3 regions of the Psychrobacillus syltrankelensis genome follow, and region 3 is predicted to be linked to each of the others. Evidence: a T-box and tRNA genes for the amino acid it is inferred to sense, from the RefSeq annotation. Region 3 holds a T-box; the other regions hold tRNA genes.

Region 1 (10,867 bases), 1.8 Mb from region 3:
CAAGTTGGTTTCCAAGCCACAATAAAGATTCCACATTATTACATAAAACAAAACAGTTATCATCTACTTGCTCTGTTGTTATAAAACTAGGGAGATTATCCGACCAATTTTTTTGGTAAAATTTTTCTCCTGGTACTCCATGTGGAAAACGAATGACGGTAAGTAGTCGATCCCTTAAAAATGGAAGAAGATAAGGAGAGACAATTTGTAAGTAATATAAGTAATCATCTTTTAAAATATTTGTTGCTGGCCAAACTGGTTTTTCAGGATGTGTTACTTGTAACTTTTCAGGAAGTGGATAAAGTTGCTTTTGCATTTGCTTCCAACAACATTCACTCGACTCTTTTTCAAAATTAAATGCATGAAAACTTGGTTCTCTTAAACTTTTTCCATCAAAATCTATACAAGCTATCTCCACACAAATGGATGGTTCAAGAATCCACACATTTTCAGATGTTTTTGTTCCATTGGCTTGAAATAATGCAATTAAAGTTTTTAACTCCTCTTCTTTAAGACCATGACGAAAAGTAACTACTTCCAAAAGCTGCTCATTATGATATACGGAACCATGAAAATAGCTATTGCTTTTATCATATTTTATTAAGACAACACTTACATATCTCCAGTTCTTTATTTTCAACCAGTTAGCACTGCGTTTATCTTTATCCCAACTACTCGTTTTCCTCTTAGCGATAATCCCTTCTCCGTTATTAACAACTATCTCGTCCCATAATTTTTCACTATTTTGAAAAACATTTATTGCCTGTATGCGATTAATATCTTCATAATCTATCGAAATAGGTAAATTAATTCTTTGAAAGAGCTTATTCAATTGTTGCTTTCGTTTTGAAAAAGAATCACTAGTTTGACTTACTCCTTTAAATTTCAGAAGGTCGAATGCAATATAATGGCACGGAAAAGATTGAGAGTGACTCCTAATACTATCTTCATTTTTCATTCGTCCTCTTACTTGAACCGTAGAAAAGTTACTTTGGAAATTATTCTTTAAATAAACCAACTCCCCATCAAATGTTAATGGCAAGAAAGGAGAAATACGTTCATACATTTCCTGACAAAATCGAATGATCTCAGGAAACATTGAATTTAATTTTTTTCCATTTCGGCTAATAAGAATTGGTTCGTTTTCCCATACTAATATACACCGAAAGCCGTCATATTTTGCTTCATATAACCAGTCTTTACCTATGGGAATTTCTGTTGCATCCGTTAGAAGCATAGGTTTCAATTTTTTATCCTCTTTTCTCTTTTTCCTAGCTTTTGACTATTTCTCATGACTAATACATAAAATCATCAAAAGATTGCATAGTAAGAAGAAAACGAAGAAGGTGAAGATATATGCATACGGTTTGGAAAGGAAGTATTAGCTTTGGTCTAGTCAATATTCCGATTAAGCTTCATTCTGCGACCGAAAATAAAGATATAAAACTAAGACAATTGCATAAAGAATGTCATACCCCAATTAGTTATCAAAAGGTTTGTGAAGGTTGTAAAAAAGAAGTGCAGAACGAAGATATTGTAAAAGCATATGAGTATTCTAAAAATAAGTTTGTCATTTTAGACGACGAAGAGTTGGAGAAATTAAGAAAAGAAAACGAAGACAAAGCAGTGGAAATAATTGATTTTGTGAAATTAGAGGAAATTGATCCTATTTATTTTGAACGTAGTTATTTTATGGCTCCGGATAGTGGTGGAGGAAAAGCCTACTCACTTTTGAGAAAAGCTTTGCTCGATTCCGGAAAAATAGGAGTAGCCAAAATAATGATCCGCTCCAAAGAGCAATTGGCAGTCGTTCGAGTATATAAAGATACACTAGTGATGGAAACTATTCATTTTCCAGATGAAGTGAGAAGCAATGCAGATGTTCCCAATATACCGAGTGAACAAATAGTTGTACAAAAAGAACTTGATACAGCGCTACTATTAGTAGATCAACTAACGACTACTTTTGATCCCGAGAAATATACAGATGACTACAGAACCGCATTAATGGATTTAATTGAGGAAAAGAAAACTGGAAACCAAATTGTAACTGCAACGGGTGAAAAGCAACCAACTACTCCTTCAAACGTGACAGATTTAATGTCCGCTCTCCAAGCTTCTCTTGATAGAACTAAGAAGAAAAAGCCTACTACAAGGAAGAGAACAGCGAAGGTAAAGACGTCTTAAAATGGCTGGCATTTCAGATTAGAAAACCGCAAGCGGCCATTAAGTACATCTTGTCTTCACTAATTCCAGATTGCTTTGGCCGAAACATTAACTACATCCTTACCGTTAGAGTCATGGATCGTGAAGTGACGTCACTTCACGATCCATTTTTTTCGGTCATCTTGTGGCGGATGTTTGTCCGTCGCCCTTTTGAATTATTTAAAGGCAAGGTGCTTTTGGTTTAGATAATGAAAGATAGTGTCCCGTCTTACTCTTTTAAATGCGGACGAAGATACAATTTCGTAAGCGGCTTCGCTACTTATTAATCGATAATACTTATTTTTCTCTATGTCCACTTACCCTATAGACAAGCCTGCATCGGAAATCATACTGTTCCTGGCATGAAAATTTAGATAATTCTTAAAAAAAGTTTTTCCCCTTTTTACCTTTTAACATATAGATAAATCCTAAGATAAAACAGAATGCAAAAATAAGTAAGGAAAACGAAACAAATATAAGGATACCCATCGAATTACCCCTTTTTATAACTATAATATCACAAATTAAAAAATGTAAGATAAATTTCCCAACAAGATCTGAATGCTCTAGAAATCAAAGACAATTCAATTCTCGAGGAATGTTAGCTAAATAAATTTGTAAAAGGTATACCTCCTGTACAATTTCAACGGAATCCTAAAAACAAAAAACGCTTCAATTCCTTTATATAATAAGGAATTGAAGCATTTTTTTGTTGACTCTAAATGATCTATCAGAGCCTTGAAACGTCCCAGGAGAGATTCGAACTCCCGACCGACGCCTTAGAAGGGCGTTGCTCTATCCAGCTGAGCTACTGAGACTTAGAGTAAAGAAATTATAGCTTCATTGGAACAATATCTTCATAACGACCAAATTTAGCTACTTAATTATTATAATGGAAAAATAACTTTTTGCAAGCCTTAAATAACTTTTTTTATGGGAACGATTCGCAAATAGCAGATTAGAATCTAAAAGTTGCTAGTAATGCTGTTTTCTACCTTTCAAAACCCTCTCGTTACTTGTAATTCATTAAATGTTCTTCGAGTTTCTGCAACTCTCTTAGTGAAACATCATCGTACTTTTCAATTAAGTTAACTAAATCTTGTTGCGAATTAAATTTTGTAGTTGAAGCGTTACCAAATGCCACACCGACTTTTTTCATTGCCTTTCCGATATCACCTATTTTTTTTGCGTATAAAACTTTATTATTCCTAAAATTCACATCCCATTGACAATATTCGCTAATTGCCGAGGTTATACCTGAAAATAAAAAAGACACCCACAAATAGTGAGCGCCTTATATAATATATGAAGTTAGTATACCGCCGCATACTTTTGTGAAAGAGCTACAACTCATGGGAGTGATACTATATTTCATAAAAAACCTACTAATATTCACTTTTCAATATTGAAAAGATGGCAAGATCAACATACTTTCCATTCTCAAATTCATGTTGTCTCAAAACACCTTCTTTACTAAAATTTAATTTTTCCAATAATCTTATAGATGATTTATTTTCCGGTTCAATTTTCGCTTCTATTTTATTTATTTCCATTGACTTAAAGGCAAAATGTATTATGCTGCTTAAAGCCTCTTGCATAACACCTTTCCCCCAATATTTAGGATTTAAATCATATCCAATTTCTATACGACTATGTTCTTTTTCATAATTCAAATAACCACATGTACCAATCACTTTATTGGTCTTAATTTCTTCGATTACCCATCTTAAACCAGTCTGTTCCTTGAAAATTTTATCATACCAATTCAATTCATCTATTGCATCCTCAACTGAATCAAATGATGTTAATGGAAGATACTTAATCACATTTTCATCAGAATAAAGCACAAAAATATCTCTGCAATCATCAACTATTCCTTTTCGTAGAAGGAAGCGTTCTGTTTCTAATCTAGGAAAGTCTTTAAATTCGAACTTTATATTCATAAAAAATCCCCTTTTTCGGCATAAATTACATTTTATATATTATAGTAACATATTATATGGTTGTTAAATCGATATCACACTATCAGATTACTTTCGATTGTCTTGCACATGTCACACAATTTTTTCGCTTCGGCTTCTTCCGCTAGTTCTTGTTCAAGAAAGGCTGCAATGTTTACCATTGCATTTAATTCCATGCTACTAGTGGTAGCGTAATATTATCTTTTCGTTTTATCTGCATCATTTGTTTTTTTGAAAAAATAAAAAACCTTATAAACGTTGCTGTAACAACATTTACAAGGTTTTCTACATTAATTCATTTGTTATAATTTGTTACTGTAACGTCCCAGGAGAGATTCGAACTCCCGACCGACGCCTTAGAAGGGCGTTGCTCTATCCAGCTGAGCTACTGAGACAAGTACTCCCCCACCACACAGATAGGAAAGACAAGATTTATTATATAATGACAAACAATTTAAGTCAACGCTATTTCGAATTTTTTTCTATAAATTTAATAATATTCGTTAGCTGTAACTTTTAGAAGTTCAAACTCCTACCCCAATACCTAGAATACTGAAAAAAGTATATTTGGAAAGGTACTTGTTCATATGATACCTTGTGTAGTTTAAAGAAGTATCCGCTCGACTCCTGCGGGAAGGCTAGGGCGCCTCGTCCTGAGACGCCTTCATGACCAACATCGTGTTGGCCAAGGAGGCTCGATTCTTCTCCCTAGGAAAACGAGCGGTAAGCATAGGAAAACATAGAATATTTTTAAATTACTTACAAATTAATAACCCATTTTAAGCTTAAAATTCAAAATCAACTTGTTCTAGTAATTGGTGTTCTTCAGAAAAAAAGAATATACCCCATTTTTTGTCCAGTTTTTCAACGATTGCATAGCTTTTTTCTTTTCTTCCCCGAGGCAGATGTAAGCTACCAGGATTCACAAAAAGAATTCCATTATTTACTTCAGCACCGAGTAAGTGTGAATGACCGAAGCATACTATGGACGCTTGTACTTCTTGTGCACGATAAAATATTGGCATAAGCGTCGATTTTATTTTATATAAATGACCATGTGTTACAAAGATTGTTTCGTTTTTCACTTGAAAAATAACTTCATTAGGAAAGGAAACATCAAAATCACAATTTCCTTTCACTACATGGATTTGCTTGTCCTCAAAATAAGAATAGTCCAGCTCACTATCACCGCAATGAATAACAGCATCCACATCATGGTGATATTGCATAACATTCTCCATCGTTAGTAAATCGCTATGTGTATCACTCATTATCAATAATTTCATCGGATTACCTTCGCAATTTAAAATAACTCGGCAAGATTTTCGGATAATTTTTTAAGCGCGTTTCCACGGTGAGAAATCGCTCCTTTTTCATCCGATGATAGCTCTGCCATCATTTTATTTTCAGATGGGACATAAAAAATCGGATCATATCCGAATCCATTAGTCCCTTTTCTTTCTTTTGCTATGACACCTTCACATGTACCTCTTACCGTTAATGGTTCAAGGTTAGGAGATACGACTGCAATAGCACAGACGAATCTAGCAGTTCTATCCGAATCTTCTACGTCATTAAGCTCTTCAAGTACTTTATCGATATTCGCCTCATCGCTTTTCTCTTCTCCTGCGTATCTCGCAGAATAGATACCTGGGCGACCGTCTAAAGCGTCAATTTCAAGACCACTATCATCTGCTATCACCATCGTTTGTAAGCGCTCAGAAAGGGCTGTCGCTTTAATTAATGCATTCTCTTCAAACGTATTGCCTGTTTCTTCGACATCCATATCGTTTGCGACATCATGCAATGTTAGTACTTCATATCCGTGAGGTCCGAATAGTGCTTCAAAGTCCTTTGCTTTACCTTTGTTCTTAGTAGCAATAATTATATTTTTCATTCTGTTACCTGTCCTTTGTCACCAATTTTAGCTGCTAAATCACCAAGTGCAGCACGTTGCACTTCCATTAATTGTTGAATACCAACTTCCCCGTACTCAAGTAACTCCAATAATTGACTTTTCGAGAAAGTTGCTTCCTCGCCTGTCCCTTGTAGCTCTACATATTCTCCACTGCTCGTTTGAACAATGTTCATATCAACGGAAGCAGTAGAATCCTCTTCATAATTTAAATCTAATACTACTCCAATATTTTCTACTATTCCAACGCTTGTTGCAGCTAAATATTCACGAACTGGAAATACTGATAAACCCTTTTCGAAGTATAATTTTCCAAGTGCGATTGTAAGGGCGACAAAAGCCCCTGTAATACTTGCAGTTCTTGTCCCGCCATCTGCTTGTATTACATCGCAGTCGATCCAAATGGTCTTCTCTCCGATGCTTTCTAAATCCACTACAGAACGCAATGCTCGTCCTATTAGACGCTGAATTTCCATTGTGCGACCTGTAACTTTCCCTTTAGATGCTTCTCGCTGTGTACGGGATTCTGTAGCTCGTGGAAGCATGGAATATTCCGCTGTAATCCATCCTTTACCTTGTCCTCTTAGAAAAGGCGGTACTCTGTCCTCTATCGTTGCATTACAAATAACTTTTGTTCGTCCTACCGTTATTAAAACGGAGCCTTCCGGATGAATTAAATAATCGGTTTCGATCTGAATCTCTCTTAATTGATTTACTTCTCTACCATCTGTTCTCATTGTTATAAATATCTCCTTTTCCAACTGACACATAAGCAAAAGAAAACCCCGTTATTCGAGGCTTCTTAAGCTAACAGGGTTATGTGAATGATATGGTTCTTACATCTGCATTCGTTAATTCCAACCACTTTTCTACAATTGTTTTAAAAATAGGAATAGATCCAGTTGTATAAAATATTGGTTCTTTATAGCCGACAATCGGATTATGCATGTGATGGAAATTTAAGTATTCCAATACTTCTTGGGCTGTTTCCTCCGCAGATGAAAGTACTATCACGTGAGGTCCAACTGATTCCTCAATATATTTTTGTAATAAAGGATAGTGTGTACAACCAAGAATAACGGTGTCAAATTGTTCGTTTTTTAATGGTAATAACGTGTTAAAAACCATATCACGAGCAAATTCACCTTCATACTCATTACTCTCGACAATAGGCACAAAAGTAGGACATGCAAGTGGAATAACTTTACTCGACGAATTTAAAGATGCTATCGCCATTTCATAAGCTCCACTTTTTATTGTACCGCTTGTACCTAACACTACGATTTCATTTTTTTTTGTAGCTTTCATAGCTGCACGTGCTCCTGGAAAAATAACGCCAATTACTGGAAATGGCATTTTTTTACTCAATGAATTAAGTGCTACTGCAGTAGCTGTATTACAAGCTATGACTAGCATTTTTACATTCATCTTAGATAGAGCAATAGCCAGCTGCCAAGTAAATTTACGTACTTCTCCCTCAGAACGTGGGCCATATGGACATCTTGCGGTATCACCTATATAAATAATTTCTTCATTCGGTAAAAGTCGCATAATTTCTTTTGCGACCGTTAAACCGCCAACTCCAGAGTCTATAACGCCAATCGGGGCTTTCACTTGAATTCCTCAGTTCTTTTTCATCTCTTGGTGTAGTTTTCCTAATAATGTTGATAGATTTGCTACTTCGTCTGAATTAAATTGATCTAGTATGTCTTCTAAATACTGTTGTCTTTTAGCAATTACTTCTTCTATAATACGTTCGCCTTCTTTTAACAAATGTATACGCACTACTCGACGATCTTGTTCATCTCTAATCCTTTGAACAAGTGTGCTTTTTTCCATACGATCGATTAAATCTGTCGTAGTACTGAAAGCTAAATACATTTTATTTGATAAATCACCAATTGTCATGTCTCCATGTTCAAAAAGCCATTGTAATGCCACAAACTGTGGGGGAGTAATTGTATAGGCATGTAACATTTGACGCCCTTTTTGCTTAATAATACCGGATATATGTCTAAGTTCTTTTTCTAAAAATGCAACCTCTTCATGATTATGAGTTACATTCTTTATTTCGTCTGCCATCTGATCCTTCACTCCTCAAAACAATACATACTAGTTATTATTGTGACGTGTTCTGAGGAAAATGGCAAGGATTCTACATAAAATACGTCTTTAGCCGATCAGATAATGTAGCATACTACATAATTCATGACTTACAATATCTGCGGCTACCGACCACAATGACTAACCTTATACAACAAACATTGCTTAGAGTTTCTAGATAAGGTTAGTTCAATGATAATTCACCTAAACGTAATAATTCAACAATTGCTTGCGACCTACCCGATACTCCTAATTTCTGTATCGTATTAGAAATATGATTTCTCACTGTTTTTTCACTAATAGATAACTGAATAGATATTTCTTTCGTAGAATGATCTTCTACTAATAACTGAAAAATTTGACGTTCCCTGTTTGTCAGTATTGATCGATGCTGATTACTATCATACAATGCCATAGCCCCCTATCCACTCTTCTACTAACGTATGTAGTATAGGGAGAGTAGGTGACGGCTAGTTATGCTTACTTTTTAAATTTTTTTATTTCTTCATCAGACCATTTTGAACCCTTTCCAGTCTTTTTATCAATTTGAACAATTGTTCCTCTACCAGTAAATGTGATTTCATCTTTTTCATTTTTAGCCATATAGTGGAGATCAACGGAAGACGAACCAACCGAATTGGCTTTTACAAAGATACGAAGTTTTTCATCGAAAAAGACTTGCCTCATGTAATCACATTGTAAATCAGCTACAACTGGAATTTCTTCACCGTTTGGGTTCAACCAGTCATTCATTAATTGTATATGTTTAAAATATTCTATACGTGCATACTCAAAATATGCAAAAGTTACTGTATTATTTAAATGACCGTACATATCCGTTTCTGAAAAACGTACACATACCTCTGAATAAAAAGTAAATCCTTTTTCCCAACTCTTTATATCTTCTATGTAACTAGATTTCAAGCTAACAACCTCCCAATAAATGAACTTTTCACTTATTGTATCAAAATAAGAAAAACCGGGCAAAAGACGCCCGGTCCTTTCAAGAAGAGTAACATAGGAATGTGTCGTTGTTTTCCGCTACTGTGGACGCTTTCGACGGACATGACTTCAATCTCCTCGTTAGGAACTTCTCACTTAATAGATTGTAGTGAAAGGTGGCGACTCCAGACGGAGGCCAACAGGATGTTGGTCACGAAGGCGTTGCCACACGATGTGGCGCACTTAGCCTTCGTTCCTCGGAGACAGATGAAACATCACAACGTACCCGAAGGGGCGGTGATGGTTCATCGCTCACCCCGCGGAACGCGTCCACCTGAAACGGAAATTCCAGGCATTATTAATCCTTTCAAGAACATGAACACAACTCACTTAATGGATTGTAGTGAAAGGTGGCGACTCCAGCAGGATGAGTGAGATAGATGAAACATCACACCGTACCTGAAGGGGCGGTGATGGTTCATCGCTCACCCTGCGGAACGCGTCCACCTGAAACGGAAATCCGCAGCTTTATTCCTTCAAGTACTATGAACACGGCTTTCGCAGGAAAGTAATCCATATAATTTCTCTTTAAACAAAAAATCTGCATAGAAATAAATATTCTACACAGATTTTCTATTATTTAATTAGTCTACCATGTGATCGCTTCCGAAGAAGTTTTTGAACATTTGAACTGTTGTATCACGGTTTAAAGCTGCAATGGAAGTAGTTAACGGAATACCTTTAGGACATGCAACAACACAGTTTTGAGCGTTACCACAGTTTGCAAGGCCACCATCACCCATAATAGCGTTTAAACGTTCGTCTTTATTCATAGCACCAGTCGGATGTGCATTAAATAAACGAACTTGTGAAAGTGGTGCTGGACCAATAAATGAAGAACCACTATTAACGTTAGGACAAGCTTCCAAACATACTCCACAAGTCATACATTTTGACAACTCATATGCCCATTGACGTTTACGTTCAGGCATGCGAGGACCTTCTCCAAGATCATAAGTTCCATCGATTGGAACCCAAGCTTTTACCTTTTTCAATGAATCAAACATACGAGCTCTATCAACTTGAAGATCGCGAACTACCGGGAATGTTTTCATCGGTGCTAAACGAATTGGTTGAGTCAATTTATCTACAAGAGCAGAACAAGATTGTCTCGGCTTATCGTTAATGACCATTGAACAAGCTCCGCAAACTTCCTCTAAACAGTTCATATCCCAAGTTACAGGAGTCGTAGCTTTTCCATCTGCATTAACAGGATTTTGACGAATTTCCATTAAAGCAGAAATAACGTTCATATTAGGACGATAGTTCACTTCGAACTTTTCCCAATATGGTGTAGATTCAGGTGTATCTTGACGTAAAATTTCAAATGCTACTTTTTTTGTCTCAGTTGCTGTAACCATTATTAATGCTCCCCTTTCGAAGAATAATCACGAGTACGAGGCGCAACTAGAGAGATATCTACTTCTTCATAATGGAAGATAGGTGCTCCAGTTGTTGGATCAAATTTAGCCATTGTTGTTTTCAAGAATTCTTCATCATTACGTTTTGGGAATTCCGGTTTGTAATGCGCTCCACGGCTTTCGTTACGATTAAGTGCACCTAGTGTAATTACACGTGCTAAATAAAGCATATTTTTTAATTGACGAGTGAATGATGCACCTTGGTTAGACCATTGTTGTGTATCGTCCATATTAATATTTTCAAATCGTTCAAGTAATTC
Region 2 (10,867 bases), 1.6 Mb from region 3:
TCCTGAAAACGTGCAATATTTATATAAACAAGAAAAAGCTTCTCCTGTTAAAATAGATGTGGAAGTATTAGAAACATTAAATATAGAAATCGTAAAGAAAGATATTTCAGTTGTGTATGATGGTGCAGTTCGCCATGATTCCATAGAAGTCGCAAAATGGCTAGTAGAGTATGCGGGTTAATAGAATAATCGTTAGCAGTCTCTAGCAAGAAAGGGGGAAACGGATATGTCGTTTGCTTCTGAAACAAAAAAAGAAATGACGCAAGAAGAATCGAAACCATGCTGTGCAAAAGCTGAACTTTCCGCACTTATTCGGATGAATGGTTCTTTGTCATTTAGCAATAAAATGCTTAGTTTAGATGTTCAAACAGAAAACGCCGCAATAGCAAGAAGGCTATATACTTTGATAAAATCTTTATACCCATATCAAGTAGAATTGCTTGTTCGAAAAAAAATGAGATTGAAAAAAAATAATATATATATTTGTCGTGTTCGTGAAGGTGCAAAGAATTTACTAGAAGATTTGAAAATATTAAATGAGGGCTTTCAATTCGAATATTCGATTTCAAAAGAACTTGTGAAAAAGAATTGCTGTAAGCGTGCTTATTTAAGAGGAGCTTTCTTAGCAGGAGGATCCGTTAATAATCCTGAGACGTCTTCCTATCATTTAGAAATTTATTCATTATATAAAACACATAGTGATGCACTCGTAGACCTGATGAATGAATTCGAGCTAAATGCAAAAACGATCGAACGAAAAAAAGGCTATGTTGCTTATTTAAAGGAAGCAGAAAAAATTTCCGATTTCTTAAGCATTGCTGGTGCACATCATGCATTATTGAAGTTTGAGGATGTTCGAATTATACGAGATATGCGAAACAGTGTAAATCGTCTCGTTAACTGTGAAACGGCGAATCTAAACAAAACGATTAGTGCCGCTATTAGACAGGTTGAAAATATACGATTTATCGAGAATTCGGTTGGTTTAGATCAACTACCAGAAAAATTAAGAGAAATTGCAAGGTTGCGTGTTGAATATCAAGATGTTACATTGAAAGAATTAGGTGAAATGGTTTCGACTGGGAACGTAAGTAAATCCGGTATTAATCATCGTTTACGAAAAATAGATGAAATTGCAGATGCACTTCGTAGAGGCGAGACAATTTAGTGAAATGGAGCGTATAATCATGACAGAAAAACATGTGGAAGTGAAATTACCAGCAGGGTTGCAAGCAAGGCAAGCAGCATTATTTGTTCAAGAAGCTAATCGTTATATTGCTGATGTTTACTTAGAAAAGGAAGATAAAAAAGTAAATGCAAAAAGTATTATGGGAATTATGAGCTTAGCAATAAGCAAAGGAATAACTGTAAACTTAAGTGCTGATGGCTCGGATGAAGAAGAAGCAGTAGAAGCGCTAGCAAAATTTATCTCAAATGAAGCATAGAAATTAACGCCTCCCTCGTCATTCCGGACGAAAAGGCGTTTTTTTTTCGTTGATAAGTCACATAGTTCGGAAAAGCTGTTTACGTCTTGTAAGGTAGGTGCTTATGGCGCCGGTTTAGGTGCTGATGACATCTAGTAAGGTGCTTATGGCGAGGGTTTAGGTGCTGATGACCTCTAGTAAGGTGCTTATGGCGCCGGTTTAGGTGCTGATGACCTCGGTAGGTGCTTATGGCGGCGGTTTAGGTGCTGGTGACCGCGGTAGGTGCTTATAGATACGGTTTAGGTGCTAATGACATCTAGTAGGTGCTTATGGCGGCGGTTTAGGTGCTGATGACATCTAGTAGGTGCTTATGGAGACGGTTTAGGTGCTGATGACCTCGGTAGGTGCTTATATGTGGTGCTCGGGCTAGGTTATGTGGTACTCGTACCTATTTATGTGGTACTCAGACTAGGTTATGTGGTGCTGGTTCCAATTTATGTGGTGCTCAAACTGGGTTATGTGGCACTCAGAATGTGTCCAAAAGTAGCTATCCTTCGCAAAAAAATACCCAAGGAAATTGGAGTTTCCCTGGGTACAATTGTTATTAAGCTTTTTTCATTTCGCTACGGGAAATGATATGGTCGATTAAACCGTATTCTTTAGCACGTTCTGCAGTCATGAAGTTATCACGATCTGTATCTCTTGAAACGACTTCTAAAGGTTGGCCAGTACGTTCTGCCATAATGCCATTTAACTTGTCGCGTAGATATAAGATACGTTTAGCAGCAATTTCGATTTCAGTTGCTTGCCCTTGTGCTCCACCAAGTGGTTGGTGAATCATAACTTCTGCATTAGGAAGCGCATAACGTTTCCCTTTTGCTCCAGCAGTTAGTAAGAAAGCACCCATAGAAGCGGCCATACCGATACAAATCGTTTGTACATCTGGTTTGATGAACTGCATTGTATCGTAGATTGCCATACCAGAAGTAATGCTTCCGCCTGGGCTATTAATATAGATGGAGATATCTTTTTCTGGATCTTCTGCTTCTAAAAATAATAGTTGGGCAACGATGGAGTTAGAAACATTATCGTCAATAGCGCTTCCAAGCATGATAATACGGTCTTTTAGTAATCGTGAATAAATGTCATATGCGCGTTCCCCACGATTTGTTTGTTCAATAACTGTAGGAATTAAATTCATCCTGATTGCCTCCTTCAAAGGTGGTATTGTAAGTTGTTTACTGAGAAATATTCTCTCAGTTGTAACTTTATCATACACATTATGGTCAAGGAAGGTCAAATTTTAAGCTTCAAAATGATAGGTTGAATTTTGCACGTTCTATTTGTATAATAGATAAGTCGCTTGTCCTCGTAGTGTAATGGATAACACACAAGCCTCCGAAGCTTGGAATGTGAGTTCGATCCTCGCCGAGGGCATCAATACAATAAAAACATGGAACACTTTAATCATGGTATCACATGGTTAAAGTGTTTTTTATTCAACGTAAGTTCGATGCCATCTATTTTAATTTTTTGTTCTGTTGGTATAGGATCATGATGGTCCCTAATATTATCTATTCTAAACGTAAACTATTCTATTCATCTTTACCCTACAATCTTTATATTAATCAAAGCATTTTTTGAAACCATTTAATGTTTTTTTCGTATAGATAAGTAGGTTTCGCATTTTAGTTTTAAAGGTAGAAATATAATATACTTAATTAGAGGTGAATGAGATGAAGAAATTATTAGGACCGCTAGTAATTATTATTGTGATTATTGCTTTTTTTGCGGCTATATTAGTACCGAGCTATAACGGTTTTGTAAATGGAGAAGAAGATGTCAACCAAGCATATGCTCAAGTTGAAAACCAATTACAACGTCGTATGGATTTGATTCCAAACCTTGTGAATACAGTAAAGGGCTTTGCTTCACATGAAAAAGAAGTACTTAGTAATATCGCGGATGCACGTTCGAAATTAGCAGGGGCGAATACACCGGCGGAACAGGCAACTGCGAATGATCAGTTATCTGGAGCACTGAGCAGATTGTTAGTAGTAGTAGAAAATTATCCTGCTTTAAAAGCAGATGCAAACTTCCGTCAATTAATGGATGAACTTGCTGGAACAGAAAATCGTTTATCCGTTGCAAGACAAGACTATAATGAAGTAGTTTCAAACTACAATAAAAAAGTAAAACGTATGCCAGGAAGTATTGTTGCTTCTATTTTTGGCTTCGATCAAAAAGAATATTTTAAAGCAGACGCAAATGCGAAAGATGCCCCTGTCGTTGATTTTAAAGGAGATGGCAAGTAATGAAAAAAGTTGCGCGAATGCTCATAGTTGCGCTACTTTTATTTCTTTCTATCCCATTAGTAACGGTAGCTGCATCTGATATACCAAAACCTATTCCTGGTGAATCCTACGTGCAAGACTATGAAGGATTTTTGTCTCCATCGACAAAAAAACAAATAGAAGAGCTTGGACTCAAATTAGATAAAGCAACTGGTTCACAAATTGTCGTCATGATTATCAATTCACTAAATGGGCAAGACGTAAATCAATTTAGTGTAGATGTCATAAGAAAATTTGGAATTGGGGATCCAAAGAAGAATAATGGTGTTTTATTTGTAATAGAAACAGATCCTACTAAAAAAGGTAATAGAGATGTATATATTTCAGTCGGCCAAGGCCTTGAAGGGGCATTACCTGATGGGAAAATTGGGCGTATACTGGATGAATATACGTATCCATTTTTAGAACAAGGTTCTGTCAATGAAGCAGTTCTTTCTACGTATCAAGTGCTCTATAATGAAGTAGCAAAAGAATATGGATTAGAAGGCGAGCTCTTGGAACCGCAAAATCCATCTTCATCAGATGAAGGTTTCTCGTTTTCCACTATTATTGGAATTGTGGTTGTAATTTATTTCATATATACAATCATGAGAAATGGTGGAGGCGGCGGAGGTAGTAACGGTAGAAGACGTCGCTCTATTATGTTTGGTCCGGGAAGTTTCGGAGGTGGCTTTGGTGGCGGCTTCGGAGGCGGTGGAAAAGGATCAGGCGGAGGTTTCGGTGGCTTCGGCGGTGGTAGTTCCGGAGGCGGCGGAGCTGGACGTAAGTGGTAAATTATAAATGGAAAAGGCCCTTAGTTGGGCTTTTTCTTTGTTAGAATTTCTTTTTGTGTACCCAAAGTAATGAATGGGGGATTTGGGAATGAAACTAGTAGAGATCAACAAGGATAACTGGCTTCAGACGGTTTTTTTGACGACTAATGTGGATGGGAAGGCGTCCATAGTAGAAAAATTTGTAGCCTCCAATGCGCTATCTATTGTGCAATCCATTTACGAGACTGGATGGATTGTTCGAGGAATAGAGTTAGATAACAAGATTATTGGTTTCACGATGTATGGATTAGATGAAGATACTAAGAATTATTGGATATGTCGATTAATGATTGATTACGCCTGTCAGGGGAAGGGCTACGGCAGAGAAGCAATTCAGTTGATATTGGACGAGATGAAGCAATTGGATGGCTGCGAAACGATCTATCTATCAACCGAGCCAGATAATGAAGTAGCTATAAAACTATACGAAAGCTTCGGATTCCAAAAAACAGGTAAGATCAGTGAAGGGGAAGCGGAGTTTGTTTTGAAATTATGAGTGGGGAGAGAGCGAAGACTCTTCTTTTTTTTATGTCGCAAAAAATCTAGCTTTCAACAAGAAAAAACCAACAATCAGTTGGTTTTTTTGATTATTGTTTTTCAGCTAATTCATCTAGCATCGTCTTGATCCCATCATATATTACGACATGTGGTCCAGTAGTGATGTCGCCATGAAATCCTAAATCAAAACCTGGAGCAAACATTAGCACCCCATCCTCATATAATGTAATGGTATACAAAGTTGTTCCTTTATCTACCTCGTTTGTTAGGAGAATGTGATAATTATCAATTCGGAGAAGAGCTTCAGACCTCTCTTTGATTTCTTGCTCTGATGCCTCTTTGATAGGAAGAAGATCAATAGGTGCCAAAATAGAATTTATTTGTTTTCTATTGGATGTACATCCATGGAGATTTCTCTCTGTATTATCATTCTCGTAAATCTTACCAGTGAAGCAAAGAGTGTCAAAGGATATGGTATCTCTAAAAGATGGTGTTCTTACATCATTGTCTCCAACATATGCGCTAAAATTCTTTATTTTCTCTATAAGCTCCATGCTTCCCCCACCTTTAAAACTATTATATCTACCTATTTTTCCAGGTTCAGAAGTAGAAAAAATAAATTCTTCTCGCAATGTATGATAAATTTTCTGGCCTTGGCTATTCGTTAAGGAAACCTCTATTAATGGGCGATAGATATTCGGATGATCTTTTTCCTGTTTAATCTCTACGTCCTCTAAATGCATCTCTATATCTGTATCTTCTAGGTAAAAATGATATTTGAACACTAGATTGGAACTAATTAAGGATGGCAGAAATCCTTCAGTAAAGTATTCACCAAAAGTGGTTTGATAATAATCCATTAGGTCGGTGTATTCCTTTGATTTTACAAGTTGATCATACTCCTCTTGGTTCTTCGTTACCGTTTTGCTTTGGAGGTTCCACCAATCGTTAATTAAGCGCAAAAGCTCTCTATCCGGTCCGTTATATTCACGCTCTAGTACTGCCATGATAACCTCTTCATTGGTAAGAGGCTTAGTCGATTGCTCTATCTCTGTAGGAAGAGAGTAGGTAATGATTAAAAAAGAGGCGATCGCTATTACCGCTAATGAAATAATTGCTGGAAAGACTTTTCGTCTTCTCTTTGATTGCATTCTTTTCTTTAGGGCTAACCATGTGTGACGCCTTGCTTCATCTGAACGCTCCACATCTTTCATTTCCTCGAAAAGCTCATCGAATTCTTTTGATGGTTCCATTTGCATGACCTCCTTCCTGATGAAACTCCTTTTTAAGTGCCTCAAGTGCTCGTGTCATTTTCATCTTTACTTTTGCCTCGGTCCAGCCAAGTATATAGGCTGTTTCTTGAATCGAACATTCTTGTATCTTGCGAAGGAGCAAGACTTCCTGATAGTCTTTTTTTAGTTTACTTAAGGAGACATACATCCTAGAAAGTTGCTCCTTTTGTTCAAATCGACTTTCTGGTGATCGTGCGTTTATTTCTAAATCATGCTCTTTATCAAAGGAGAAAAATTGAATAACTCTTTTCCTTCGAAAATAGTCATAGGTCACATTACGTGCTATTTTTAATAGCCAGGTGGCAGTTGAAGCTTGCTTATTAAAGGCTTCTAGCCCTTTATATGCTTTATAAAATGTTTCTTGTGTGAGATCTTCGGCACATTCTCTATGACGGACAAGTAAGTATATATAGCTGTAGACTCGATCGCTGTGCTCTCTGTATAGCTGTTCCATTTCCATCTTCTGACCTCCCCTTATTGCTATAGACGAAGGAATAAATAAAAAGTATCACTTTTATTTTACCTTTTTTAGGATAAGTGTTCCTCCAGTCTAAGTAAAAGACTATAATTAAATGTATAATATTATTTTTTGGAGGGATGATATAAAATGGTTGTCCAATTCTACACTAGACCAGGTTGTCATTTATGTGAAGAGGCGAGGCTTATGCTGAAACTTGTACAGGAAGATGTAGCGTTTGAGATACATGAAGTGAATATAGAAGAAGATGAGGAACTTCATGAAAAATATATGCTGATGATTCCAGTTGTTGAATTTGAAGGTGAAATTATTCAATACGGACAAGTAGATTACGCAACAATACTGGAAACATTACTTAAATAATGTTCCAGACTTTTTTAAAAGATTTACTTCGAATCGCAATTTATCTGCAATAAATCGCAAGATAGGAACTTAGAATCGCAAGTTCACCTTTCCGAATCGCAAGATCACTACTCTAAATCGCAAAATCACGACTCCAATTCGCAAGATAAGCACAAAATCGAGATACCTCTTCAAATCGGAACTTCTTTACGATAATTCGCAAGTTCTGCATATTATTCTCACAATATTTCCCAAAAACAATGCATTAGTATTGCTTATCTGAATATAATATTGTATGATGATTTTAGAAATTCACTTTTTTTTTAAGTTACTGGGACAATTTTTAGTTAAGCGGGACAAATACGTACCAACTAGTCAGGGAGTGAAAAATGGAGTCTTTACTCACAGCCCAATTAAAGCTAATTCCTGAAATGAGTGATTTGTTACAAAAAAGGTATCAAATACTTCAGATGATTCAACTTTCCAAAGGGATTGGTCGTCGTGTTTTAGGGGAACAATTAGGTTTGTCGGAACGAGAAACTCGAAAAGAAATAGATGCATTAAGAAAACAAGGATTAATTGATATATCACGTGATGGAGCAGCAATTACTCCTGGAGGTACAAAAATTTTAATGGAATTGAAAGAAGTAGTTCGCGAGTGGTCAGGAAGATTACAACTTGAACAAACACTTTCCAAAATTTTTCAAATAAAAGAAGTAATTATTGTACCGGGAAATGTAGATACTAATACGAATGCAGCTATGCTTTTATCACAAGAAGCAGCAAAGTTCTTAGAAAGCATTTTGACGGATGACCAAATAATTGCGGTAACAGGTGGCTCTACCATTGCATCCATTTCTAACTTTGTTCATGAAACAACGAAATTTCAAAATCTAATGTTTATCGCAGCACGCGGCGGAGTTGGAAAAGACGTAACATTCCAAGCAAATACGATTGTTTCTCTTTTCGCAAACAAAATGAATGGATCTTATCGGACCTTGTATATGCCAGATAGTTTGAGTGAAGAAGCATATATTACGATGAAAAAAGAGCCATTTATACAAGAAATGATGGACCTATATGAAAGAACAAATATTGTTATTCATGGTATAGGTGATGCCGAAGAAATGGCTAGAAGAAGAAATTCTAGTGAAGATGAAATCGAGCGTTTGAAAGAGAATGGTTCTGTTAGTGAAGCATTTGGCTACTATTTTAATGACCAAGGCGAAGCAGTCCACCGTATAAGAACAATTGGAATTCAGTTAAAACAATTAAAAAATATAGACCATCTACTTGCAGTTGCAGGTGGAGCCAAAAAAGCAAAAGCATTATTATCTTATTTTAAACAAGCGCCTGAACAAACTGTGTTAGTGACAGATGAAGGTGCTGCAAATGAAATGATGAACATAATTTCACAAACCAATTTAGGAGGAAAATAAAATGACAGTAAAAATAGCGATTAACGGATTTGGACGTATTGGACGTAAAGTATTCAGAGAAGCATTAGAACAGAAAGACATAGAAGTAGTAGCAATCAATGACCTAACGGATGCTGCAATGCTTGCTCACTTATTAAAATATGATTCAGTTCATGGAATTTTCAATGCAGATGTATCTTCAGAAGGAGACTTTTTAGTTGTAAACGACAAAAAGATCCGTGTTTTTGCTGAGAAAGACCCATCTGCACTTCCTTGGAAAGAACAAGGGATAGATATCGTTATTGAATGTACAGGGATTTTTAGTACTACTGAAAAAGCTGGAAAACATATTGAAGCTGGAGCTAAAAAAGTAATTTTATCTGCACCTGCTAAAGATGATATGCCTACATTTGTTATGGGTGTAAATGCTGAAAAATATAACCCAGAAACGGACCATGTTGTGTCAAATGCTTCTTGTACAACAAACTGTTTGGCTCCTGTAGCGAAAGTGTTACAAGATCAATTTGGTATTAAGCGTGGAATGATGACAACTGTTCATTCATATACGAACGATCAACGAATTTTAGATTTACCGCATAGTGATTATCGTCGTGCTCGCGCAGCAGCTGAATCTATGATTCCAACTACAACTGGAGCAGCAGTAGCGGTTGCAAAAGTACTTCCAGAGCTAAAAGGAAAATTAGATGGAATGGCAGTTCGAGTTCCAACACCGAATGTTTCATTAGTAGATTTTGTTGCTGAGTTAGAAAAAGATGTGACGGTTGAACAGGTAAATGATGCATTAAAACAAGCAGCTGAAAATGAATTAAAAGGAATTCTTGCATACAATGAGTTGCCTCTTGTTTCGATTGATTATAACGGAAACACATCTTCTTCAACCGTCGACGGATTATCAACAATGACTTTAGGCGGTAATTTGGTGAAAGTAATATCATGGTATGACAATGAATCAGGATACTCTGCACGTTGTATCGACCTTGCACTTCTTATGATGAAAAAAGGCTTATAACAAGTAAATTCTATCGATTTTAAATAGCGATTATGTGTAATAACCTCTATAATAGGAGAGGGTAAAAGGAGCAAAGGATTACCCTTTTGCTCCTTATTTTTTTACAGATAAGATTTAACCGTGGGTATGCACGTATCGTGCCTTGCATCCGACAGATTAGGATACATTCCCCCGATATTTACTGTCGAGGTTAAGCTGAAGCTATGCTGATTTCTTAATATAAGGAGGCTATTCTCATGAATGAAAAACAAACGATGAAAGATGTTACTTTACAAGGTAAACGAGTATTTTGCCGTGTAGACTTTAACGTACCTATGGAAGATGGCGCAATTACAGATGACACACGAATTCGAGCAGCATTGCCGACAATCAATTATTTAATTGAACAAGATGCAAAAGTAATTTTAGCTAGTCATATGGGCCGCCCAAAAGGCGAAGTAAAAGAAGAACTTCGTTTGACAAAAGTTGGAGAACATTTAGCAAAATTATTAAACAAACAAGTGAAAAAATTAGATGAATCAATTGGTACTGAAGTGGAACAAACTGTTTCTGAAATGAAAAATGGGGACATTATATTATTGGAAAATGTTCGTTTTCATGCAGGAGAAGAAAAAAATGATGCAGAGCTTGCAAAAGCATTTGCTGCCTTAGCAGATGTGTATGTAAATGATGCATTTGGAGCTGCTCATCGTGCGCATGCAACGACAGAAGGCATTGCTAAATTATTACCAGCTGTTTCTGGACTATTAATGGAAAAAGAATTAGATGTATTAGGGCAAGCTCTATCTAACCCGGAACGACCTTTTACTGCAATTATTGGCGGAGCTAAAGTAAAAGATAAAATTGGTGTTATCGATCATTTATTAGATAAAGTTGATAATATTCTAATTGGTGGGGGATTATCGTATACGTTCACAAAAGCGCAAGGACATGATATTGGAACGTCTCTTTTAGAAGAAGATAAAATCGAGTTAGCACAATCTTTTATTGAGAAGGCGAAAGAAAAAGGTGTTTCTTTTTACTTACCAGTAGATGTTGTCGTAGCAGATGAATTTTCAAAAGATGCCAATACGAAAGTTGTCGATATAGACCAAATTCCATCTGACTGGATGGGGTTAGATATTGGACCGAAAACCGCTGCATTATATGCGGACGTCATTAAAAATAGCAAGCTAATCATTTGGAACGGACCTATGGGTGTGTTTGAAATGGATGCATT
Region 3 (10,867 bases):
TCAGCCAAGTCGTGTTTAAATTACATGACTTGGCTTTTTTGTTATGAAATTAATTGATGTAGGAACAACAATAGTGTATGATGCATAGTATAAAGTATAGTGTACGTCATATAGTATAAATTGCGAGGTGGAAAATGACAAAATTATTAAATTCACTAGTAACAGAGTTAAGACGTGGGACGTTGACTTTAGCGGTACTCAGCCAGTTGCGTACTCCACAATACGGCTATTCACTTGTTCAATTGTTGGAAAAATCTGAAGTTAAAATTGATCAAAGTACTTTATATCCGTTGCTTCGAAGATTAGAAAAACAAGAGCTAGTGGTAAGCAACTGGGATACAACCGAAAGCAGACCTCGGAAGTATTATGTATTGAGCGAATATGGAATTAAAATTTTCGAGCAGTTGAAAGCTGAATGGGAAAAAACGTCAAAAGAACTTTATACATTAATGAAAGGAGATGAAGGCGATGCACCTAATTGATATTTATATCCACGAAGTAACTCGTAGACTTCCTGAAAAGAATAGAAAGGATATTGCACTTGAGTTACAGTCGACAATTGAGGATATGCTACCAGAAAATTATTCGGAGGAAGATGTGAGAGAAGCACTTGTTAATCTTGGCAGCCCAGTTACTCTTGCGGGCGGCTATTTAGATAGACCAATGCATTTGATAGGACCACGTTATTTCGAGGTATATGTAACTTTATTGAAAATGATATTACCGATTGCAGCTACTATTGCTCTCATAGTTTCGTTTTCGGAGAGTGTATTCACGTATAACGCAAATGAAACAGAGATCAATATAATTCTTGCTACTATTGGCAAAGGTATACTTGAAATTCTAAGTACTTCGGTACAGACATTCTTTTGGATTACTCTTGTCTTTGCAATCTTGGAACGTACCGATACTTCAAAAGATGAATTGCCATTAAAAAAGTGGACACCAGACGACTTGAAAAATATTTCTCCTATTTTGAAAGAGAAAAAAATATCTAAATCTAGTATATTCGGAAGTTTATTGGAAATAGGAATCTTTACAGCTGTTTATTTTAATGCAGTACGGTTACTCGGTGTATATGAAAATATTCACGGTAAATTACAAATGACATTACCTTCCTTCAATCAAGAAGTTTTACAATCTTATTGGTTTATAGTCGTCGTAGCAATCGGTGTAGAAGTTACTTTAGTATGCTATAAATTCATTGCAGGTCAATGGACTATGAGAATAGCAATATTTAACTTAATTAGACATGTAATATCTTCTATCGTTTTAATTGTTTTATTGGGTAATTCTAGTTTGATAAATCTAGATTTTATAGCTTATTTGGAAGGCATGTTTAATACTTCTTTTGAAATGAGAAATTCATTTACAGTAGGACTTATTTTCCTATTCATAGCATTTGCGTTTATTGATGTAATTAAAGGTTTTAGAAAAGCGAATATTAGTAGTTAAGAGGAGATGCGGATGCAACTCTTCTGGCGCATATTTCATGAAAGCTACCGTGAAAATAATTTCTGCATTCAACCGGTATTAATGGTACCTTCGGAAGCTTTTAAAAAAATGGAAAGTATTTTTTCTCTAATTATCCAAACCAAACGCATCATGTCCTCACAAATTCCAAGAGGGGCCACGGACAAACATCAGTCACAAGGTTAACGAAAAATGGATCATGAAGTGACCCAGTTCACGATCCAAAACTGGTAATAGTGTAGCCAATGTTTCGTCCAAAGCACTTAGGAATTAGTGAAGATAAGATGCCCTTAAATGGCGCTTATTTCTTAAATCTATTTATTACAAAAATATTAAAAAATGATATAAAGGGTTTTCAGCGTTCTTACAAGGGTAAACAGTAAATAAGACAGAAAAGAGGAGGAATCACCATGAACATTGAATCAAATCGACGAATTGAGTTAGCTCGTACAGAGGAAGAGATGTATGAAAAATTGGAACTCCTGCAAGAGCAAGGATACGCGGAAAGCGATATTCATGTTATATCTAAGGAAAATGCACACTTACACACACTTAATCGTCATTCAGATGTCTCTACCCATGAAGCTGGGTCTTTTATGGATACATTTAAATCCTGGTTTACTGGCGAAGATGCAGTTACAGAAGGTTTACGGAAATTAGATTTAAATGATCAGGAAACAGAACGATATTCAAAAGAAGTTTCAAATGGAAGTATCGTTCTATACACAGATGTTTTAACTCATTCGGATAATAATTTTGGAAAGAAGCAAAATGATATTGAATATACGAATACTGTTGGAACAGATGTTATCCAATCTCGATTTTCTGGAGAGGAAGAACTGCTGAGTGACTATTCAAAAGAACAAGGATTTACTCCTTCTACTAATGAATTTGTCAATGAAACAGATGGGAGATTGGATGAACCACAAGATCGTTTTGTTCGAGGAGAGACATTTGCCACGGATCCTTACCTAGCAAAAGAGGAAAACCATATTGGATTTTCTACGCAAGAAGATAAGATTGTAAAAGAACATCGACCGACAATCGATGAAAGTATTACCGAGGAAGATAAAAAATATGGTGCGCAGTCTCCAGGTATAGATCCTAACTTAGGGCCAGCTGCATTTGGAAGTGAAGTTTTGGAGGAAGAAAGCCAAACTTCGGAGCAATACGAGGAAAAACGAGAAAGAGAAAGACAACTGGATGATATCAATCCTATGAATAGACTGTATTAAACTTACTGATATAATGGACAACCCCCTTGTAGCATTAAAAAGCTGCAAGGGGTTTTGAGTGTTTGATAGAATATGAGATAATCTAAGTCTAAGTAATTGAAGAGGAGGAGCACAAATGGACTTTATTGCAATTGATTTTGAAACAGCCAATAGTTTACGGACGAGTGTATGCTCCATTGGAATTGTGCAAGTAAAAGACGGAAAGATTAAAGAAGAGATACATACGTTGATTAATCCATTAAGTGAGTTTCATTACTACAATACAAAAATTCATGGTATTACAGAAGATATGGTTATGAGTGCTCCAACATTTGAAGAATTTTGGCCAGATTTTAAAGGGTTCGTCGAAAATCAAACAATCATTGCACATAATGCTAGTTTCGATATTAGCGTTTTACGTGCATCATTAACCAACTTTCATGAACCTTACCCTAATTTCCAATTTGGTTGTTCTTATCAAATCGCAAAGAAAGTTTGGACAAATTTGTATAATCACAAACTTTCTACTGTGGCGAATTATTTAGGCATTAGCCTAAGGCATCATGATGCTCTGGAAGATGCTCGAGCAGCGGCTTTAATAACATTAGGGGCTATGCAGAAAACGAGAACAAATTCTGTACAAGAACTATTAAACCTACACAAACTAAAAATAGGTAGCCCAAATCCTACGAAAAAACAACTTACCCACTCAAAACAAAATAAAGAAGATACATCTATGCAATTTCTAGAAACCGAAGTGAAAATGACGAATACAAAGCATCCATTTTACGGAGCTAATATTGTGTTCACGGGGAGAATGGTTTCAATGACTAGGATTCAAGCAGCTCAACTAGCGGTTAATTGTGGAGCCCAATGTAAGGGTAATGTTGATAGTACTACAAACGTTTTAGTAGTTGGAGACAATGATTTAGTAAAGTATGTACAGGGTATAAAAAGTACAAAAATGAAGAAAGTAGAAGAAATGATTAGTCATGGATTACCAATTGAAATCGTCGGAGAACAAGACTTTTTAAGATTAGTTCGATACAATTCCTAATATTTTAGTTAAATAAAGTTAAAGACTTCCTATTCTTATGAGACGAATAGGAAGTCTTCTTTTCTAACGAGAGCAAATGTTTCGTCCAGAGCACTCGGGAATAAATGGTGTCTCGCGTTTTTTCTGTTAAGATACATGATATTTACAGGTAGACAATTAAAATGCTACATTTCACTTGGTGCTTTAATTCCTAAAAGTCGTAAAGCTTCTTCTAATACTATAGCTACAGACTGTACAAGCGCAATGCGATATGACAATTCACTTGTACTGTTTACTATGTGAACATTTCCGTAGAAAGAGTTAAATAATTGCGCTAAATCTATTGAGTACTTTGCAACTATCGAAGGATCGTACTCATCTGTAGCTCGTCTAACGATGCTAGGGAATTGTTGAAGTGATTTAATTATTTTCCATTCAAAATCATTTACCGCAGTAACATCTATGATATTGACATCTTGAACTTTTCTTAAAATAGAACATGCTCTTGCATAAGTATATTGAACATAAGGTGCTGTTTCTCCTTCTGTTTGGAGCATTTTCTTCAAATCAAAATCAATGTTATGCTTTCGATGTTGTTTTAAATCACTAAAAATAATGGCACCGACCCCTACTTTTTAGCAACTTCTTTTTTATTTATTAAAGAGGGGTTCTTATCTTCTATTATTGTCTCCGCTAGTTTAATTGCTTCATTCAACACTTCTTCTAATAAGACAATCTTGCCTTTCCTAGTTGATAATTTTTTACCATCTTTTAATATTAATCCGAAAGGAATGTGTTGAAGAGTTTCCGACCATTCATATCCCATTCTATTCAATACACTCTTTAACTGAACGAAGTGCAAGCTCTGTTCATTTCCTACAATATATAAAGATTTTTTAAAATGATAATTTTTTTTGCGATGAATTGCAGCAGTAATATCTCTTGTTGCATATAGTGTTGCGCCATCCGACTTTTTTATTAAACATGGCGGAATGTTCTCACCGACATCAACTACCAGTGCACCATCCGACTCTATTAACAGGTTTTTATTTAATAAATCTTCAACAATAGGATCCATTTTGTCATTGAAATATGCCTCTCCTTGAAAGGAGTCAAATGTTACGCCAAGTAGGTCATAAATTTTATGGAATTCATGTAAGGATTCTGTTCGAAACCATTCCCAAAGCTCCAACGCGTCTTCCTCACCATCTTCTAATGATTTAAAAGCTGCTCTACCTTGGTCATTTAAAGAATCATCCTTATCCGCTTCCTCATGAAAGCGAATATAAAGTGCTAATAATGTTTGGATGGGAGCATCTTGAACTTTCGTTTTGTCTCCCCATAATCGATAAGCTACAAGTAATTTTCCGAACTGAGTACCCCAGTCTCCAAGGTGATTGATTTTAACGGGTTGGTATCCACTTTTTTCTAGAAGTAATGCAATAGAGTTTCCAATTACTGTGGATCTCAAATGGCCCATAGAAAATGGCTTTGCAATGTTTGGAGAGGACATATCAATTGTTACAACATCGCCTGCTCCTAAATTTGTAGAACCGTATTGTTTTCCTGCTTTGCGAATTGTATTTATGATGGTATCAGTAAATGATGTTCTTTTGAAGAAAATATTTACGTATCCATTCGTCGCTTGTACTTTTTCGATGTTCTCATCATAAATTTGAGATGCCAGTTCTTGTGCAATTAACAATGGTGACTTTTTTTGTTTTTTAGCAAACGAAAAGCAAGGTAAAGAGTAATCTCCTAAATGATCATATACAGGTACTTCGATCATATGCTCCTCGATTAACTCAGTGGTGAAATTTTGAAGAATACTTATTACTTTCTGTTTCATCTGAACGCCTCCTAAAAATAAAAAAGCTTTCGTCTCAAAAAAATGAGACGAAAGCTTGCACTTCCGCGGTACCACTCAAATTGCCTATTTTTTAGGCCACTTTCTCCATAACGGTGAGTCACCGGCTATATGAAAAGTATTAATAAATACATCTCATATAAAGCATCTCTAAAGTGCGGTTCACAACTTCTTCCTAACTAGGCTCTCACCATCCCTAGCTCGCTTAATAACCCGATGTTGTTACTCTCTTTATCTAAGATATTGTACTTGAATTTATCAAATAGAAATACAATTGTCAATAAATTTAGTTAATTTCAGTGCCTAAAAACTGTTTTTTTACAAAAGAGAGTGGTAAACTGCATTTTAACTCTATTTTCATTAAAATTTCAGTTTTGTCTTTTATAATGAACTTATATCTTTTTTGCTCTGTAAAATTAGGTTGTTGTTTTGTAGAAGCATCTATTTTTTACAGCTGAGAAAGGCTATTGGCACAGCGCCTATATGCATTATCGTTTAACAGAGCCATATCTTTTAAAAGGAGCTTGATTTTATGCCTTTACATCCTTTAATTGTTCATTTTCCAATTGCTCTTCTCGTTCTAGGCGGCATCATTGAAATTGTGAATGTAATTCTAAAAAGCGATTTTTGGAACAAGGTTGGTACATTTTTAATTATAATCGGAGTGATTACTGGAGTTTTCAGTTTACTTACAGGAGATGGAGCAGAAGGATTTGCGTTTGAACATTGGGGAAGGTCCCTACACGATACCGTCGAGTTGCATTCATTACTAGCAAATATTTCAGTTATTACTTTTGGGTTGTTAGCAGTAATAAAAATTTTATTTAAACATCCAAATACAAAATTTCACATTTTTAAAAACATGGCTGTGAGAAATGGGTTAATAACCGTTCTAATTGTGGTATTAAGTATTGTAGGTATAACTACATTAGCTACTACAGGTCATCTAGGCGGAAAAATTGTTTATGAAAATCAAACGATAACAAATAAAACTACAAAGTAAAATATGATGAGACTTCCATTAGTTACTAAATATTAGGAAGTCTTTTTCTATTACTTTTTCAAGTTTGGTATAAATTTTTTCTAGAGTGAGAAGCTATTCATAATGATGAATGAAAAGAGGAGTTTTATGGATAATTCTTTTACTTATGGAGATGATTATAAGTTTATTCCTGCTACTTCGATTGCAAGTGGTATGGGAATCGAAATACTGCCGGATGTATATAGTTACACAATACAAATTGTCAACATTTGTTTGGTAGGGCATCCTGATTCTAATGAATTCGTTTTAGTTGATGCTGGCATGCCTCACTCTAGTGATGAAATAATATCAGTAATTGAAGAACGCTTTGGTCGAAATAAAAAACCTAGTGCGATTATTTTAACACATGGTCACTTTGATCATGTTGGTGCAATTATTGAATTAGTAAAGAAGTGGAATATACAAGTTTATGCACATAATTTAGAATTACCTTTTTTAACTGGCGCAAAAAGTTATCCTGAACCTGATCCAACAGTTGAAGGGGGCTTTGTCGCTAAAATCTCTTCTATGTTTCCGAATGACCCAATAAATTTAGGTAATTATGTACAAGCCTTACCATCTGATGGTTCGATTCCTCATATGTCTGGCTTTAGATGGATTCATACTCCAGGTCACTCACCAGGGCATGTTTCACTTTTTAGAGAAGAAGATAAAGTACTAATTGCAGGGGATGCATTTGTTACAGTAAAACAAGAATATTTATATAAAGTGTTAACGCAAGAGCAAGAAATAAGCGGACCTCCGAGATATCTTACAACAGACTGGGAGGCAGCAAAGGTTTCAGTGAAAACACTAGAAAAACTACATCCAACAGTAGCAATTACAGGGCATGGTTTACCAATGTCTGGAGATTTGTTATCGGATAGTTTGCATAAATTAGCAAATGAGTTTGATCGTATCGCCAAGCCTAGTTTTGGGAAATACGTGAAAGAAAATAACTAACCATTAAGGATTCCATTCTTATAAAAGGAATGGAATCCTTTCTTTTAATTTTCAGAATATAAAGATACAATATAGATTAGTAGAGTTATGAAAATGAAAGGGGTATGTTTATGACATTTTCTATTGTTGGATTTGATCCACAAACAAAAGAATTAGGGGTAGCGGTAGCATCAAAATTTTTAAGTGTTGGAGCGGTTGTGCCATTTGCAAAAGCGGGAGTAGGGGCAATAGCGACTCAATCATGGGCAAATTTGGATTATGGGAAAAATGGACTGCAAATGTTGGAAAAAGGAATGTCCCCCGAGGATGTTCTCAAAGAACTTGTTGAAAATGATGATAAGTCTGGTTCAAGGCAAGTAGGAATTGTTGATGCAAGTGGGCAGAGTATTACGTTCACTGGCGAGGATTGTTTTGACTGGGCCGGTGGCTTTGCAGGAGAGAACTTTGCTGCTCAAGGAAATATATTAGTAGATCAACATACTGTGGAGGCTATGAAAACAACGTTTAAACAAACAGAAGGATCTTTAGCGGAACGTTTACTAGCTGCACTACATGCAGGAGATATTGCCGGTGGTGATAGCAGAGGAAAACAGTCTGCCGCATTATTGATCGTAAAAGAGAACGGTAGCTATGGTGGATATAATGATCGTTATATAGACTTGAGAGTGGACGATCACGAAGAACCGGTGCAAGAATTAGCCAGACTGCTAAAATTGCACCAGCTATATTTTGAGACAACATTGTCGGAAGATATAGTGGCAATAGAAGGTGAGCTAGCAATAGAACTTCAGAACCTATTATATGAAAACGGTCATTTGAATCGTGAGTTAACAGAACATGATGATTTGTTAGATGCAGTTCAATCATACCACCTTATTGAAAACTTTGATGAACGAGTACAAACAAGAGGTTTTATTGATACAAAAGTAGTGGAGTATATGCGAATAAAATAAATGTATTAAAAACAAGATCTGACATCTAAAAACGGTCAGATCTTGTTTCATGTAGTAATTGGGTTTGTCTTATTTTAGATTCTTAAACTTCCATTTCTTTGATTTTGAATCATAATATGCACCTTCAACCGACTGTTTTTTGCCTTCTGTAACGATAACGAAATAATCTTTAAAAGTTGATGTTATCTGTTTATTGTTTCCATCAAGAAAAGCAATATCCTCTAGTTTTAGGTCGTCTTTTATTTTGTCCTTATTTTTTTCTTTTAATAATCCAGGTGGAACATGATAATTTAGGTGGAGTGTAAATTCACCATGTGTAGCAAGGGTATCAAAGTTTTCAGCGGTAATCGTGAATGAACCATTCATTAGTTTAATTACTACATCTTTATTTACCTTATCAATTTTACTTACAGCATCTTCTGTGAAACGAATATAAACGTTTCCAGCATCATGTAGTACAGCTCCATCTACCGTAATTACAGCTTTAGAGGTATCCACTGCATCAGAAGTTATGATTACTTCGCCAGCTTTTGCTGATTGCACAGAAACTTCGATAGAAGCTTTACTGTCTCCATAAGTTGCAGTTATTACGGTTTTTCCATCTGCTTTAGCTGTAATAATGCCTTTTTCTACTGAAAGGATTTTTGTATCAAATCCACTATAAGTTGCTTCGGATGTCACGTCTTTAATGGAAGTAGAGCCATCGTGTTTTGTTGTTGTTTCAGTTAGCTTAATAGTTTCAGATTGACCTGCTTCTAATACCAACGATGTTTTATTAGTAGAAAGTGTATACGTATTAGGTTTGTTAAACTCCACTTGAATCAGAACTGGATCATGGTCAGATGCACGACCGTGAATGTCCATATAGTTTGCGTTGATATGAATCATGTCTACTTTCGTATGATCTGCTAAGTTATTTGTTACCAAAATATGATCTAACACTTGGTTGTTTCCTTGATAGTAATAAGAGAAACGTTCCCCCGCAGGTACTTTTTCTACCATATTAGTTAAAATTCCACCTTTTAAAGCGGCAAGTGTTGGGGTGAATTCATAATCATTCATATCTCCAGCAACAATTATTTTAAGATTAGGATCTTTTGCTTGTCCTTTTTTAATAAAGTTGTTGATCATAGTTGCTAGTTCAATACGCTGCGCTTCCGAACCTAAAAACGGAGGTTGATGTTTTCCAAATAAAGGCTGGTCTCCACCCTTAGAGTTTAGATGTGCTCCGATTACAACTACTTTTTCCCCTTGGAAATCAAATTGGGCTGCAAGCGGTTTACGTGTGTTTGATTGTGGTAAATCAAGAATGCGTCCAGGATTTAAAGTTAAATTACCTTCTTCGTCCCAAGCCACTTTGTCTGTGGAACTTCCTTTTGTTCCTTCTACTAATGTAACGCGTTGTGGATTATATAAGTATCCCACTCGAATGTTCCCACCAGGTTGTCCACCGTCTTGGTTATACTCAGGAGCAATATCTGTCCATTTGTAGACTGGTCCACCAGCAGCGGTAATTGCCGCAATTAAGCGCTCATAACTAGCGGATGCATCTGTTTTTCCAGACTCTATAGGACCGTCATTATCTTGAACTTCTACTAATGTAATAATGTCCGGAGATTTCATGTTATCCACAAAAGATTTCGCGATTTTCTCTACTTTTTCATCAGGAGTATTTTCTTTGTTTGTAGAGAAATTTTCAATATTGTATGAAGCTACTGTTAGTTTATCATCGGTAGGTTTAATATCAGTTACAACTATTGGCTTTTCGATACGAGTGATTGGAGGAAGTGACGCTTCATTCGTCCATAATTTGAAGTTTCCGAAACTAAAGCCCATTACTCCCACAATATTTCCAGTAAAATAATCGCCAGATTTTGCATCGTATTTGTCATTGCCAATATCTATCGTAACTCTTTCTGGGTTGTAATCATTTGGAGAAATATTAATTCCTCCTAGAACATTGAATGTTGTCTTTGGAGAGTTTTCCGCTACTACAACAATCTCGCCATGCCCTTGTGGTCCAACGACCTTAGCATTTGGTACGGCAATTCTCATTAATTCAACGGACTCCCAGAAATCAATACCATCTTCATGTGGATCAAATGATGTTAAACCGTCATTGTCAATAATTTCAGTTGGTGGGAAAATATCTTGTCCAATTACTAATGGAGCAGGTAGTTCTGCGATTCCAGTCTTTACAGCAGAGGTTGCACGAATTCGTGTGATTGGAAGGTCATTTTCTTTCATATCTGAATACCCTGCGTAATACCATTCTTCCACCGTACCTGCTACAGTAACTAAGTCACCAACTTTGAATCCGTTAGCGGCTTTATTGACAAT

What was found. The T-box of region 3 lies ahead of argS (arginine--tRNA ligase). A T-box ahead of a tRNA ligase gene usually reads a tRNA of that ligase, here a tRNA-Arg.
Region 1: it encodes a tRNA-Arg, which carries the amino acid that the T-box ahead of argS (arginine--tRNA ligase) is inferred to sense. The anticodon was not compared.
Region 2: it encodes a tRNA-Arg, which carries the amino acid that the T-box ahead of argS (arginine--tRNA ligase) is inferred to sense. The anticodon was not compared.

The regions. Positions count from the first base shown of each region.
Region 1 covers NZ_CM144227.1:240,560-251,426, reverse strand. Annotated here, with positions in the region: gene ACTSKG_RS01250 (DNA ligase D) at 1-1,246, opposite strand, end outside; gene ku (non-homologous end joining protein Ku) at 1,357-2,187, shown strand; tRNA gene ACTSKG_RS01240 (tRNA-Arg) at 2,950-3,023, opposite strand; gene ACTSKG_RS01235 (hypothetical protein) at 3,218-3,487, opposite strand; gene ACTSKG_RS01230 (GNAT family N-acetyltransferase) at 3,591-4,148, opposite strand; tRNA gene ACTSKG_RS01225 (tRNA-Arg) at 4,488-4,561, opposite strand; gene ACTSKG_RS01220 (metallophosphoesterase family protein) at 4,952-5,452, opposite strand; gene ACTSKG_RS01215 (XTP/dITP diphosphatase) at 5,470-6,063, opposite strand; gene rph (ribonuclease PH) at 6,060-6,818, opposite strand; gene racE (glutamate racemase) at 6,898-7,695, opposite strand; gene ACTSKG_RS01200 (MarR family winged helix-turn-helix transcriptional regulator) at 7,705-8,163, opposite strand; gene ACTSKG_RS01195 (helix-turn-helix domain-containing protein) at 8,369-8,599, opposite strand; gene ACTSKG_RS01190 (acyl-CoA thioesterase) at 8,665-9,108, opposite strand; gene sdhB (succinate dehydrogenase iron-sulfur subunit) at 9,771-10,547, opposite strand; gene sdhA (succinate dehydrogenase flavoprotein subunit) at 10,550-10,867, opposite strand, start outside.
Region 2 covers NZ_CM144227.1:3,694,263-3,705,129, forward strand. Annotated here, with positions in the region: gene ACTSKG_RS18270 (gluconeogenesis factor YvcK family protein) at 1-181, shown strand, start outside; gene whiA (DNA-binding protein WhiA) at 227-1,168, shown strand; gene ACTSKG_RS18280 (HPr family phosphocarrier protein) at 1,188-1,445, shown strand; gene clpP (ATP-dependent Clp endopeptidase proteolytic subunit ClpP) at 2,029-2,625, opposite strand; tRNA gene ACTSKG_RS18290 (tRNA-Arg) at 2,790-2,861, shown strand; gene ACTSKG_RS18295 (LemA family protein) at 3,161-3,739, shown strand; gene ACTSKG_RS18300 (TPM domain-containing protein) at 3,739-4,551, shown strand; gene ACTSKG_RS18305 (GNAT family N-acetyltransferase) at 4,640-5,086, shown strand; gene ACTSKG_RS18310 (hypothetical protein) at 5,178-6,341, opposite strand; gene ACTSKG_RS18315 (RNA polymerase sigma factor) at 6,316-6,840, opposite strand; gene ACTSKG_RS18320 (glutaredoxin family protein) at 6,988-7,221, shown strand; gene ACTSKG_RS18325 (sugar-binding transcriptional regulator) at 7,590-8,639, shown strand; gene gap (type I glyceraldehyde-3-phosphate dehydrogenase) at 8,641-9,648, shown strand; gene ACTSKG_RS18335 (phosphoglycerate kinase) at 9,885-10,867, shown strand, end outside.
Region 3 covers NZ_CM144227.1:2,075,864-2,086,730, reverse strand. Annotated here, with positions in the region: gene ACTSKG_RS10040 (PadR family transcriptional regulator) at 135-482, shown strand; gene ACTSKG_RS10035 (HAAS signaling domain-containing protein) at 469-1,455, shown strand; gene ACTSKG_RS10030 (YflT domain-containing protein) at 1,884-2,708, shown strand; gene ACTSKG_RS10025 (exonuclease domain-containing protein) at 2,824-3,744, shown strand; partial or broken gene argS (arginine--tRNA ligase) at 3,909-5,572, opposite strand; T-box leader at 5,613-5,837, opposite strand; gene ACTSKG_RS10015 (DUF2231 domain-containing protein) at 6,123-6,593, shown strand; gene ACTSKG_RS10010 (MBL fold metallo-hydrolase) at 6,720-7,574, shown strand; gene ACTSKG_RS10005 (DUF1028 domain-containing protein) at 7,685-8,527, shown strand; gene ACTSKG_RS10000 (DUF6359 domain-containing protein) at 8,597-10,867, opposite strand, start outside.